DNA from 4 places in the Erwinia rhapontici genome. Region 3 is predicted to be linked to each of the others. Evidence: predicted binding sites of a transcription regulator. Region 3 holds the regulator's gene; each other region holds the start of a gene.
What was found. The regulator Fur, encoded in region 3, represses iron uptake genes when iron is present. The targets are predictions, from matches to a motif close to ATAATAATGAGAACNACTATCAA.

Region 1 (3,165 bases), 580 kb from region 3:
TGGACTATAAATGGAGCGATGTTGACAGCAAGTTGTGGCGTGACAGCGGAGATCGTTACATTCTTGACTGGGCTAATCCGACCAGCATTGATATTGATGAAAGTGACTTCTCCCTGGTCACCAGCACGCGTAAGAGACTGCATCAGGTTGGTGTCTATTTACAGGACCAGCTGGAGTGGAACCGCTGGAACCTGGTGCTGTCAGGTCGTAATGACTGGAGCGAAATCCGTACGCTGGATCGTACCGATAACAGCGACACTCAGCAGAATGATAACAAGTTCACTGGCCGTGCAGGCCTGCTGTACGCCTTTGATTCAGGCTTTTCGCCGTATGTCAGCTACAGCACCTCGTTTGAACCTAACCTGAGTACCGGTGCACCGGGTGCCAAACCCTTTGCGCCAACCACCGGTGAACAGACCGAAGTGGGCTTCAAATATCAGCCAACGGGCACCAATACTATGCTAACGGTCTCCTGGTTTGATATTAACCAGAAGAACCTTACCGGCTATAACAGCGTATTGGGTTACAACGAAGCGATCGGCAAGGTCAATTCGAAAGGGGTTGAAACTGAGTTACGTTCTCAGCCAATTCCGGAAGTTGAACTGTTGGCGCAGTACACCTACACCGATGCGGTGACCAAAGAGAGCAGCACCAGTTCTGCTCTCGCGGGACGTGCCCCTTCGGGTATTCCGCGTCATGCAGCATCTGCCTGGGGTAACTACAGCTTCCTCGACGGCGTGCTAAACGGCTTTACTCTGGGTGCTGGCGTTCGTTACACCGGTGATGCTCCAGCAGACTCCATTGGACAGGATGAAGTTCCACACTTCACACTTTACGATGCGATGGTGAAATACAAGTTGGGTGAGGCAGTATCTGCGCTGAAAGGCACCACATTGCAGTTTAACGTGCAGAACCTGACGGATAAGCACTATGTGGCGTCATGCAGCAATACCGAAGCCTGCTTCTACGGTTCAGGCCGTACCTTCGTTGCTTCAGTGGATTATCGCTGGTAATAAAGGCAGGCGGGGCGTTGATTGCTCCAGAGATGTAAAGCGGGGTTCCACAGAGAACCGCGTTCCTGACAAGCTTCATTATCATCCTTTTAGCCACCCCAGACGGGGTGGCTATTTTTTTACCTGATCGTTCCCTCACCGCACGTCCTGCTTTTTTCTGACGCCAGTCTGTTTAGCCGAACCGTTATAAATCACACTGATTTTTTCTTTAGTTTACATGTTGTTACTTTTTATCGTCCGCGCCAGTTATTTGTGTAATAAGAAATGCTAATACAAATGTTATTGAGAGTGATTTACATTTGCATTAGTATGCGTCGGGACTTCATACAGGTAAGAGGTAACTCTGCATTTAGTAAGGTTTTTTTTCATTAATAGAGGGTGCGTTCGGACGTTAATGATCCGTGCCATTCCTGAAGTTAGCTACGGCCAATCAGTAAATCTAATGGGTTGGCGGGCTTTACTGGTTTCTTTCGTAGACAAGGCTGTTTCAGACGAGATAACACAACTATGTTGAAGAAGATAAAAACCCAGGCGCGCCCTGGTGTGGCAGTACACTCTGGAAATACCACCCTGCGCCTGCTGCTGGCGTCTTCACTGCTGGCGGCGCCGCTGGCGCAGTCCGCCACTGACAACACGCTGACGGTGACGGCGGAGTCCCAGGAGAGCGTGACGGGGCGTAACAGCGGTATTGTGGCGAAAGAGAGCGCTTCAGGCACCAAAACCCCCACCCCGCTGCGCAAAACCCCGCAATCTATTTCGGTGGTGACACGCGAGCAGATGGATGACCAGGCGGCAGCATCGGTTTCCGATGCCCTCAGTTATACCAGCGGTGTGGTGACCAACTATCGCGGTAACTCCAACCGTAACGACGAAATTATCAGCCGTGGCTTCCGCTACGCGCCAAAACTGCTGGATGGTCTGCACTTTGGTCTTTCCAGCTCCAGCGGGGGAGCCGGGCAGGTTGACCCGTGGTTGCTGGAGCGCGTGGAGATGGTCCACGGCCCGGCAGGGGTGTTATACGGCCAGGTCAGCCCGGGTGGCCTGGTGATCATGACCAGCAAACGCCCGACGGCTGAAGCCGTTCGCGAAGTGCAGCTCAGCACCGGCAATCATCATCTGGGTGAAGCGGCCTTTGATTTTGGCGGTAAGCTGAACGATGACAACACGCTGTTTTATCGTCTGAACGGTATTGCCAGCACCAGACATGAAGAAGTGAAAAACAATAAACAGGAACGCGTGGCAATAGCGCCCGCCATCACCTGGCTGCCGAATGCCGATACCAGCTTTACCCTGTTAACCAGCTACCAGAACGACCCGAAAGCCGGATCGCGTAACTTCCTGCCGATGGTCGGGACGTTGAAAGAAGCCAGCACCGGGTATATCCCGTATGACCTGAATATCAATGACCCTAACTACTATGGTAACAAGCGCGAACAGGCCTCCATTGGCTATGAATTTGACCACAGCTTCAATGACGCGCTGTCGTTTACCCAGAACCTGCGCTATACCCATCGCGATGAAGACTATAAATATATGGTCTACACCACCAGCTCCACCCTCAACGACCACACCATTGAACGTCGCCCGCAACATGAAACGGTGATGACGAACGAATTCGGTGTCGATAACCACCTCAAAGGGCTGTTTGATACCGGTGATGTCGGCCATACCGTGCTCGGTGGGCTGGATTATCGCTGGAGCCGCGTTGCCAGCACCCTGTCACGCCACACCTCGACCCAGTACCAGCTCGACTGGGCAAATCCTGGTCGTGTTGATGTGAATGAGGATGATTTTACCTCCAGCATTAACACCGTGAAGCAGCTGCATCAGGTTGGGGTATACCTGCAGGATCAGATGGAGTGGAATAACTGGAACCTGGTCCTGTCCGGCCGCAACGACTGGTCGCAAATCCGCACGATTAACCGCCTGAACGGCACCGATGTGAAGAACAATGACAGCGCCTTTACCGGCCGTGCCGGGCTGTTGTACGCCTTCGATAACGGTCTGTCGCCGTACATCAGTTACAGCACCTCGTTTGAACCGAACCTGAGCAATGGCGCACCGGGAACCGATCCGTTTAAGCCGACAACAGGGGAGCAGACCGAAGTGGGGGTGAAATACCAGCCGCCGGGTTCCAATACCGTGATGACCG
Region 2 (3,165 bases), 750 kb from region 3:
GAAATCCTGCCGGAGCTGATTGAGATAATCATCGTTGCTAAACAGGCTGTGCTGGCGGTCGGCAATCAACAGCGCGGGCTGAATTTGCAGCGCGTAGGCGCTCAGTTCGTTGCGTTGATGACTGAATAGTGCGTTAACAGGGGCGACGCCAATTTTCAGCAAGGCAAAAAAGGTGACGTAGAATTCTGCAACGTTACCCAGTTGTACCAGTGCCGTGTCACCTGACTTCAGACCACGGCGTTGCAGCGAGGCTGCCAGGCGATCGGACTGCTGTGCCAGATCGTGGTAGCGATAACGGCGCGTGCCGTCAATCACGGCTACGGCGCTGCTGCCAGCGTGACGTTGCAGAATGTCCGTTAACGGCAGATCCAGCCAGTAACCTTTTGCGCGATACTGTGTGGCCAGATCGTCCGGCCAGCGAGAATAAGGGATGGTCATGACAGCACTCTTTAGTTCAGGCCAAAAGCCCGTAGCATGGTGTTGAGTTTGACGCCGGTTTCCCGCCATTCGGATTCCGGGCTGGAGGCCGGAACGATACCGGCACCGGCAAACAGACGAACGCGGTTACCGTTCACTTTGCCGCAGCGGATGGTGACGACCCATTCACCGTTGCCGTGCTCATCGCACCAGCCGACGATGCCGCCAAAGAGGCCCCGATTGAACGGTTCCAGTTCAGCAATCAGTTTCTGGGCAGTGGTATGCGGGAAGCCGCTCAGCGCCGGCGTTGGATGCAGCAGGCAGGCCAGTGACAGTGCCGTATCGGCTTTCTGGCTCACTTCACCTTCAATCGCGGTGCCCAGATGCCAGAGCGTTGAGGTGGTCAACAGCTCCGGGGTCGCTGGCAGGGCAAGGTAAGCGCTGCGGGGTTGCAGCACATCGCGCATGGCATCGGTCACCAGCTTATGCTCGTAGCGATCCTTGGTGGATGCCATCAGCTGTTGCCCGGCCTGACGATCTTTCTGTGCATCACTTTCACGACGCGCCGATCCGGCCAGTGGATGGGTGTAATAGCGGCTGTCATGCTTGCGCATCAGCAACTCCGGGCTGGCCCCCAGCAATGAACCCCCTTCCGGTAGTGCAACATGGAAGTTATAGCTTCCAGGATTCTGCGTTATCAGGCGCGTCATCAGGTTGGCAATATCGATCTTCTCGGTAGTGACGATTTCCATCAGGCGTGACAGCACCACTTTGTCCAACTGTTTTGTCGTGGTTGCTGCAACCGCCTGGCTGACCATCTGCATAAAGGCGTCCTGCTCCGGCAGAGCAGTACGGCGCATGACGTCAGGAAGCTCACTCTTTGGCGCGCCCATTTGTTGCAGATACGCCTTGCCATCGAAGTACTGGCTGGACTCAGGGATAAACAGGGAAGAAGGCTGGCTGGCATCGAAGGGGATCGCCCCGACGAGCACGGGGTGAGCAATTCCCTGGCGTTTCGCATCAAGGAATCGTTGCCGGATTTCGTGTTGAAATTCGCTCTGTAGCGCTTCGCCACCGAATGCAGGGGTGGTGACGGTGGTAAAGCAGCCCTGTGCTGCCAGACTGCGCCAGGGAGACATAAAGAAAAAACCACTGGCGGCTGCCTGTGAGGCAAACTGTAGCGTACTTTCTGACGTTAACGATTCCATTGGGCATCCTCATTTAAATGATAAACGTAGTAAGAACTATTATCATTTGCTTTCAGGTGCAGTAAACTACGTCGATTATTGTGGAGTGTCAATAAAGGTAAATTAATTTAATTATCGTAAAGACATCCTTACACGGTGGGTGCTGTACGCGAGCCGTGCTGCCATTACCTGTGAAAAGGGGGCCAGAGGAATCCACATAAAAGGTAAGCATTTCTGATTAAATGCCCGTGGGATAACGCCCGTGGGATAACAGAGGATGTTAGGCGGGTAGCAGGAAACGTTTAGTCAAGCTGATGGGGTAACCAGCAGCTGGCTTTGAGGCCACTGCGATCGCTACGGTTCGTCAGACTGAGGTGCCCACGATGGATTTGCACAATGCGCTGGACGATATTCAGGCCAAGTCCGCTACCACCATAGCGACGATCCATTCGACGGAAGGCTTTGATGGCATCGTTTACCATACTGGCATCAATGCCGGAGCCTTCATCGTGGACACTGACCTGGCTTCCGGTTTCCTCATCTTCCACCAGCAACGTAATCGTGCTGCCCTCTGGACTGTAACGTGAGGCATTCTCCAGCAGGTTACGCAGCATCAGCCTCAGCAAGATGGCATCGCCCTGTACCGTGCGTATTGTCGTGCTGTTAACAATAAGATGCTGCTGACGCAGGGCCAGTAGTTCATCCATTTCCTGGCGTAGCGGGTCAATGACATCATGCCAGCTCAGGGTCTGATAATGGCCGCTGGCCAGTGCCTGACCGGCGCGTGACAACATCAGGAGCTGCTCAATAACATGCATCAGTTGATCGATGCGCTCAACCAGCATCGGCCCCTGTTTTACCCCTTCCTGCTCCAGCAGCTCAAGGTGTAACCGCAGACCTGCCAGCGGCGTACGCAGCTCGTGTGCAGCATCGGCGGTGAACAGCCGCTCCTGCTGCAGCGTATTATCAAGACGGCCCAGCAGCTGGTTTAACGCCCCGGTGACCGCCACAATTTCATCCATTTCTGAATGCAGCGGCAGGGGAGAGAGATTGTCAGCAGAGCGGGTAACCAGGTTTTGTTGAAGCGATCTGAGCGGGCGAATAATCCAGCTGATTGCCCAGAATGAAAGCAGCAGGGTAAAGCAGACCATCACCAGCGAAGGCAGAAGCAGAGAGGCGATGGCCTCGCGGATTTCATTTTCTACCTGATCATTACGAGCGTGTGCAGAGAGGGTCTCATTGACCAGAAAACTGATCTGTTCGCGGCTTTCATGCCACAGCCAGAGCGCGCTCATCAACTGGCAGCTCAACAGAATGAGCGTCAGCATAATCAATAAACGCCGACGCATACTGTTCATGCGCGTTCTTCCAGGCGATAGCCAACGCCACGTACGGTTTTAATCCGGTCTTTCCCCAGCTTACGCCGCAGATTATGGATATGGACTTCAAGGGTATTTGAGCCGGTATCATCTTGCCAGCTGTAGAGATCCTGCAGGAGTGTTTCCCGGTGCACCGTTTGACCAATGCGCATCAGTAGACGCGTTAACAGAGAAAACTCTTT
Region 3 (3,165 bases):
TGGAACCTGATCAACGGTTTGTCCGTGGTCTTTGTGCTGGGGATCCTCACCTATGCGTACATTTCTGCCAGTGGCGCGATTATTCAGCACAGCCTCAATCAATTAAATGTCGGAATATCGGCACGTATGGCTGGGCTGCTCTTTACGCTACTGGTGGCGCTGTTTATCTGGCTGGGAACAGCGGTTGTCAGCCGGATGACGCTGATTTTTCTCGGCGCGAAGATCCTCACCTTTCTGATGATTTTTGGCGGCCTGCTGTGGCATGTTCAGCCGGCTATTCTGCTCGACAGCCAGGGAGCCGATCGCGATTATCTGCGATATCTCTGGATAGTGGTGCCGTTTTGTCTGGCCTCCTTCGGCTACCATGGCAACATTGCCGGGTTGACGACTTACTACCATAAGAATGCAGGCCGCGTGAGCCGTTGCCTGATTTACGGCACGCTGCTGGCTCTGATGATTTACTTTATCTGGATCATCGGCACGATGGGCAATATTCCCCGCAGCGAATTTAAAGCGATTGCCGCGCAAGGCGGTAATATTGACGTACTGGTGGGGGCGTTATCCGGCGTACTGCACAATCGCTCTCTGAATCTGTTACTGGATATCTTCTCTAACTTCGCCGTTGCCTGTTCATTCCTCGGTGTCAGTCTTGGCTTTTTTGATTACCTTGCCGATCTCTTTAAACTGGATAACTCCGCGTCCGGAAGATTAAAAACCACGCTGCTGACGTTTATTCTGCCGCTAACTGCCGCGATGATCTGGCCCAACGGTTTTCTGCTGGCAATCGGTTATGCCGGGCTGGCCGCGACGTTGTGGGCTGTTGTCACGCCAGCGCTACTAGCCTGGCAGTCACGTCGACGTTTTGCCACTGCCACGTGGCGAGTCAGAGGGGGGATGGCACCGATTGTGCTGGTTCTGCTGTTTGGTGCACTGAATGCCGTGGTCTCGTTGCTTTCATATGGTGGCTGGCTGCCGCTCTATACGCGATAACCTTTTGAGACAGATTGGCAGCGTTTTAGCCGGGAGGAATCGCTATAACGCAGGCATAAAAAAACCGGTGGCAAGCCACCGGTTTTTACACTGAACAGTGCAGATTATTTGTCGTGCAGAGTCTCGTCTTCACGACAGTCACCCAGAGAACAATGGCCATAAAGATACAGGCTATGGTTGCTCAGTTTGATACCGTGACGCGTGGCGATTTCACGCTGACGTTCCTCAATGTATTCGTCTCTGAACTCAATAACTTTACCGCAGTCCAGGCAGATCAGGTGATCGTGATGGTGCTGCTGAGTCAGTTCGAAAACGGATTTACCGCCTTCAAAGTTATGGCGGGTAACGATCCCCGCATCATCAAATTGGTTCAGCACGCGGTAAACGGTGGCCAGACCAATTTCTTCGCCCATATCAATCAGGCGTTTGTACAAGTCTTCCGCACTGACATGATGGCCCTCTGGTTCCTGAAGCACTTCCAGAATTTTCAGTCGGGGAAGCGTGACTTTCAGGCCGGCCTTCTTTAATGCGGTGTTATTGTCAGTCATGCGGATATTGTCCTGTTACTTTGCTAGTCACTTAGTGGCTGAAAAGCCCTGAACATCGGTCGACGCTAAAAGATGAGTGCGTCTCAGTATAGAACTGATACTCCGAAATGAAAACCATAAGGGGTGCCTGAAACCGCAATGGATGTAAGGATAAGTGTCATTACATCCAGGGTAGCACGCGCCCGAATTAGGCTGGGTTAACATTTCAATCTGCATCATCTTCACCGCTCTTTGGGCGACTCACATCCTCAAAGAGTGGGGCAGGTGCTGAGTAAGCGGGTAACCGATGGGGTTATTGTACAGTTTTGCAGATGAAAGTTACAAACATGTATCTATTACTTCTATAGGAAAAACCACTTACTTGATGTGAGATAGCTCCCACATCAAGCGGCTATGGTTATGCTTCGATGATATCTTTTAGCTGAAGTTCATCAAAAATTTGTTTTACCCAATTTTCAACGCGTTCGTTGGTGAGCTCTGGCTGGCGATCTTCATCAATGGCCAGGCCAAGGAAATGGTTATCATCTGCCATGCCTTTCGAAGCCTCGAAATGGTAACCTTCGCTCGGCCAGTGGCCGACAATCACTGCGCCGTTCGGCTCAATGATGTCGCGGATGGTGCCCATTGCATCGCAGAAATACTCGGAATAGTCTTCCTGATCGCCGCAACCAAACAGCGCAACCAGTTTACCGTTGAAGTCGATTTCTTCCAGCGTTGGGAAGAAGTCATCCCAGTCGCACTGGGCTTCACCGTAGTACCAGGTTGGGATGCCAAGCAGCAGAATATCAAAGGCTTCAAGGTCTTCTTTGCTGCTTTTAGCAATATCACGAACTTCTGCAACATCTTTCCCCAGTTGCTTCTGGATCATTTTTGCAATGTTTTCGGTATTGCCTGTATCGCTACCAAAGAAAATGCCGACGAGTGCCATGAGTTTAATAACCTCTTGAATCTTAATGATATGGTGACTGCTGATTTTTTCGCAGATATCGCTAATGATAACAGACCGTCGTGAGCGGATAAATGAGTAATGCTGCCGGTTTTGTCGCTGAGTGCTAAGGCCCTGATACCATCAGGACGGATGACGTTGCAACTGTTCCAGCAGCATTTCTTCGATCAGTTCACTGCGGCTGATATTGCGCTCGAAAGCTAGCTGATTCAGGACATCAACCGCGTCGCTGTTCATTTTCAGTTCGACACGCTTCAGGCCGCGCACTTTATCGCGCTTGAGCTGATTGCGTTTGTTGATACGCAACTGCTCATCACGCGTCAGCGGATTAGTCTTGGGTCGTCCCGGACGTCGTTCATCTGCAAACAGATCGATCGTTGTGCGGTCCGTGTTCTCTTTTGCCATAGGAATCGTAATACTGAAAGGCTGGATTGCTGATGAATAGGGCCGTTATGCCGTCTGATAATCAGCAGCGGCAAAATTTTAGCGCGCCATCATACCCCAGCGAAAATGGTTTTCACAGCGCTAAAAAACGTCGGATTGCACGTAATACCGCATCGGGTTTCTCAGCATGTACCCAATGCCCTGCGCCGGTGATGACATGGGCACGCGCCTGCGGGAACTGGGTTAACAGTGCATCGCGATATGCATCGGCCAAATAGGGAGAACGCTCCCCACGAA
Region 4 (3,165 bases), 480 kb from region 3:
CCCGCATTTCAGGATCTGACCACAGACTGAGCAGAGTGACACGGCTGACGCCGACAAACAGGCTGCAAACAATCAGGCCCAGCAGTAATGCCAGGCCTGCAATAAAGGCTACGGATTTCATTTACGGCTGGGTTTTCGTTTTATCCAGCACCTGCTTCACCTGAGTCATCAGATTGCTGTAGCTCTGAATGCCGCCTGCAATATAAAGCGAACCGGAATCGAGATAGACCACCTGCTGTTTTTTCCAGGCATTGGTTTTACGCACCAGCGGGTTATCCAGCACCTGCTGTGCGGATACGCCCTCTTTGCGGCCAATGGCGCTGTCGCGATCCAGCACAAACAGCCAGTCAGGATTCGCTTCCATGATGAACTCAGGCGACACCGCATTACCGTGTTTGCCGGTTTCCGGGAAAGCCGTGGCCGGTTTAAATCCCAGCACATCGTAGATAAAACCAAAACGTGAACCCGGTGAGTGCGCGCTGATCTTGCCGCCGTTAATCATCAGCATCATCGCGCTACCGGCGGTGGCGGACTCTTTACGCACGTCAGCAATCTGGGCATTAAACGCCGCAATCACCTGTTGTGCCTTCTCTTCTTTACCGAAGATCGCTCCCAGCTGTTCGGTACGTTCGGTCAGGCTTTGCACGAAGTGTTTCGGGTCGAGATCCAGTGAGAGGGTCGGGGCAATTTCACTCAGCTTGCCATAGGCATCATGAGCGCGGGCACCGGCCAGAATCAGATCGGGTTTGGCATTGCTCAGGGCTTCAAAGTTGGGTTCAAACAGCGTGCCGGCATTCAGATACGCCTTGCCATTGTACTTCGCCAGATGCTGCGGATAGTGCGCGCTGGTTTGTGGCACGCCCATCGGGTTAATCCCCAGGGCATCAGCAATATCCAGCGTTGCCGGGCTGAGGATCACCACACGTTGCGGATGTTTCGGCACAGCGGTGGAACCCTGCGCGTGCACGACCGTCAGTGCGGGAGCATCTGCTGCAAAGGCCGCAGGCTCACAGGCGAGCATGGCGGAAAACAGCGATAAAACGAAGGCCTGAGGGAAGCGCATTTTCTCTCCTGAGAATCAGATAAGTAGCAAAAATGAGAACGATTCGCGTTCGATTTTGTTGCGGGATAATAACGACTGCCTGGCAGGATGGGTAGACAGAACATGGCATCCGCTGTTCATAAAACAGACAAAACTCACAATCCGTAGCAAATAAGAAGATTGCGAAGCAAATATGAAGATTTTAATAACTTGATTATTAACAAATAAAACTCCATCGCTGACTTTTACTGACAAAAGTGGCCAATTGTGGAGATTTTAAGGATTCGTATTTCCCACCATAGAAATGAGAACAATTATCGTTATCATGCACATTCTCTTACAACACTAAACACTTTGAGATGATGCAATGAACAGGAACGGACGCTTTCGATTACACCCTCTGGCACTGCTACTGACCGCCATGCTGGCCGGAACAGCCAGTGCCGATGACGATACCGCCGCCGCCAGTGACGTGGAGGATGTGCTGCTGGTACAAAAAACAGCGGAACAGGAGTTAAAACAACAACCTGGCGTCTCTGTCATCACGGCAGAGGATATTGCGAAGAATCCGCCCGTTAACGATTTGTCCGACATCATCCGCAAAATGCCCGGCGTCAACCTGACCGGAAACAGTGCCAACGGCAGCCGGGGTAACAACCGCCAGATTGATATTCGCGGTATGGGCCCGGAAAACACCCTGATCCTGATTGACGGCGTGCCGGTCAGCTCGCGTAATTCCGTGCGTTACAGCTGGAAAGGTGAACGTGATACCCGTGGCGACAGCAACTGGGTACCTGCTGAAATGGTCGAGCGTATTGAAGTGCTGCGTGGCCCGGCCGCCGCCCGCTATGGCTCCGGGGCCGCCGGTGGCGTGATCAATATCCACACCAAGCGCCCGACCAAAGACTGGCACGGTTCCCTGTCGCTGTTTACCAATCAGCCGGAAAACAGCAAAGAAGGTGACACAAAACGCACCAACTTTAGTCTGAGCGGCCCGCTGGCGGGTGATGCGCTGACCATGCGCCTCTACGGTAACCTCAACAAAACCGATGCCGATGCCGCCGATATCAACCAGGCGCAAAACGGCGCGTATGCCGCGGGCCGTGAAGGGGTGCGTAACAAAGATATTAATGCGCTGGTTTCCTGGAAAATGACCCCCTCGCAGATCCTCGACTTCAGCTATGGCTACAGCCGCCAGGGCAATATCTACGCCGGAGATACCCAGTACAGCAATGGCAACATCAGCCCCGGTGGCCTGGTCGACTCACTGTACGGTTCCGAGACGAACCGCCTGTACCGTCAGTCTTACGGCCTGACCCATAACGGCTTCTGGGAATGGGGCGATTCTAAGCTCGCCTTCAACTATGAAAAAACCAATAACACGCGCCTGAAAGAAGGTTCTACCGGTCGTGTGGAAGGGATGATTAACAGCGACGAGTACAGCACCAGCCGACTGGAAAATTACCGTGCCAGCGCGGAAGCCAATATGCCGATGGACCGCTGGATTGAGCAAACCGTGACCCTCGGCGCTGAGTGGAATCACGAAAAGCTGGACGACAGCGCCTCCATGTCAGCCACCGATGCCAGCGGCGTGATCATCGGCGATATGTCGGGGGATCCGGCCAATCGCAGCAGCAAGAACAGCGCGACCACGGCCGCACTCTACGTTGAAGATAATATCCAGCCATGGGAAGGGACCTTCCTGATCCCGGGCCTGCGTTTTGATCACCACAGTGAATTCGGCAGTAACTTTAGCCCGAGTTTTAACTTCTCTCAGGATCTGGGTGAAGGGTTCAAACTGAAAGCCGGTATTGCGCGGGTGTTTAAAGCCCCGAATTTGTACCAGTCAAGCGAAGGCTATCTGCTGGCCACCCGGGGTAACGGCTGCCCGACATCGGTTGCCACCGGCAGTTGCTACCTGTTGGGTAACACCAATCTGGATGCCGAAGTCAGCGTCAATAAAGAGCTGGGGCTGGAGTTTGCAGCTGATGGCTATGCCGCGGGTGTGACCTGGTTCCGCAATGACTACAAAAATAAAATCGTTTCCGGCACCGACCTGCTCGGCACCGCCTCTAACGGCTATAACATCCTGCAATGGGAAAATGGTGGCAAAGCGCTGGTGG

Region 1: a site for Fur is predicted at 1,296-1,318, ahead of LJN55_RS09070 (TonB-dependent siderophore receptor). Genes of this name have one in related genera too.
Region 2: a site for Fur is predicted at 1,649-1,671, ahead of LJN55_RS02650 (isochorismate synthase). Genes of this name have one in related genera too.
Region 4: a site for Fur is predicted at 1,341-1,363, ahead of LJN55_RS03870 (TonB-dependent siderophore receptor). Genes of this name have one in related genera too.

The regions. Positions count from the first base shown of each region.
Region 1 is NZ_CP085627.1:1,906,100-1,909,264, forward strand. It holds gene LJN55_RS09065 (TonB-dependent siderophore receptor) at 1-1,013, shown strand, start outside; gene LJN55_RS09070 (TonB-dependent siderophore receptor) at 1,521-3,165, shown strand, end outside.
Region 2 is NZ_CP085627.1:578,063-581,227, forward strand. It holds gene LJN55_RS02645 ((2,3-dihydroxybenzoyl)adenylate synthase) at 1-438, opposite strand, end outside; gene LJN55_RS02650 (isochorismate synthase) at 450-1,625, opposite strand; gene pmrB (two-component system sensor histidine kinase PmrB) at 1,907-2,962, opposite strand; gene pmrA (two-component system response regulator PmrA) at 2,959-3,165, opposite strand, start outside.
Region 3 is NZ_CP085627.1:1,327,442-1,330,606, forward strand. It holds gene mtr (tryptophan permease) at 1-990, shown strand, start outside; gene fur (ferric iron uptake transcriptional regulator) at 1,095-1,538, opposite strand; gene fldA (flavodoxin FldA) at 1,936-2,466, opposite strand; gene ybfE (LexA regulated protein) at 2,608-2,889, opposite strand; gene ybfF (esterase) at 3,002-3,165, opposite strand, start outside.
Region 4 is NZ_CP085627.1:845,222-848,386, reverse strand. It holds gene LJN55_RS03880 (ABC transporter permease) at 1-121, opposite strand, end outside; gene LJN55_RS03875 (siderophore ABC transporter substrate-binding protein) at 122-1,063, opposite strand; gene LJN55_RS03870 (TonB-dependent siderophore receptor) at 1,410-3,165, shown strand, end outside.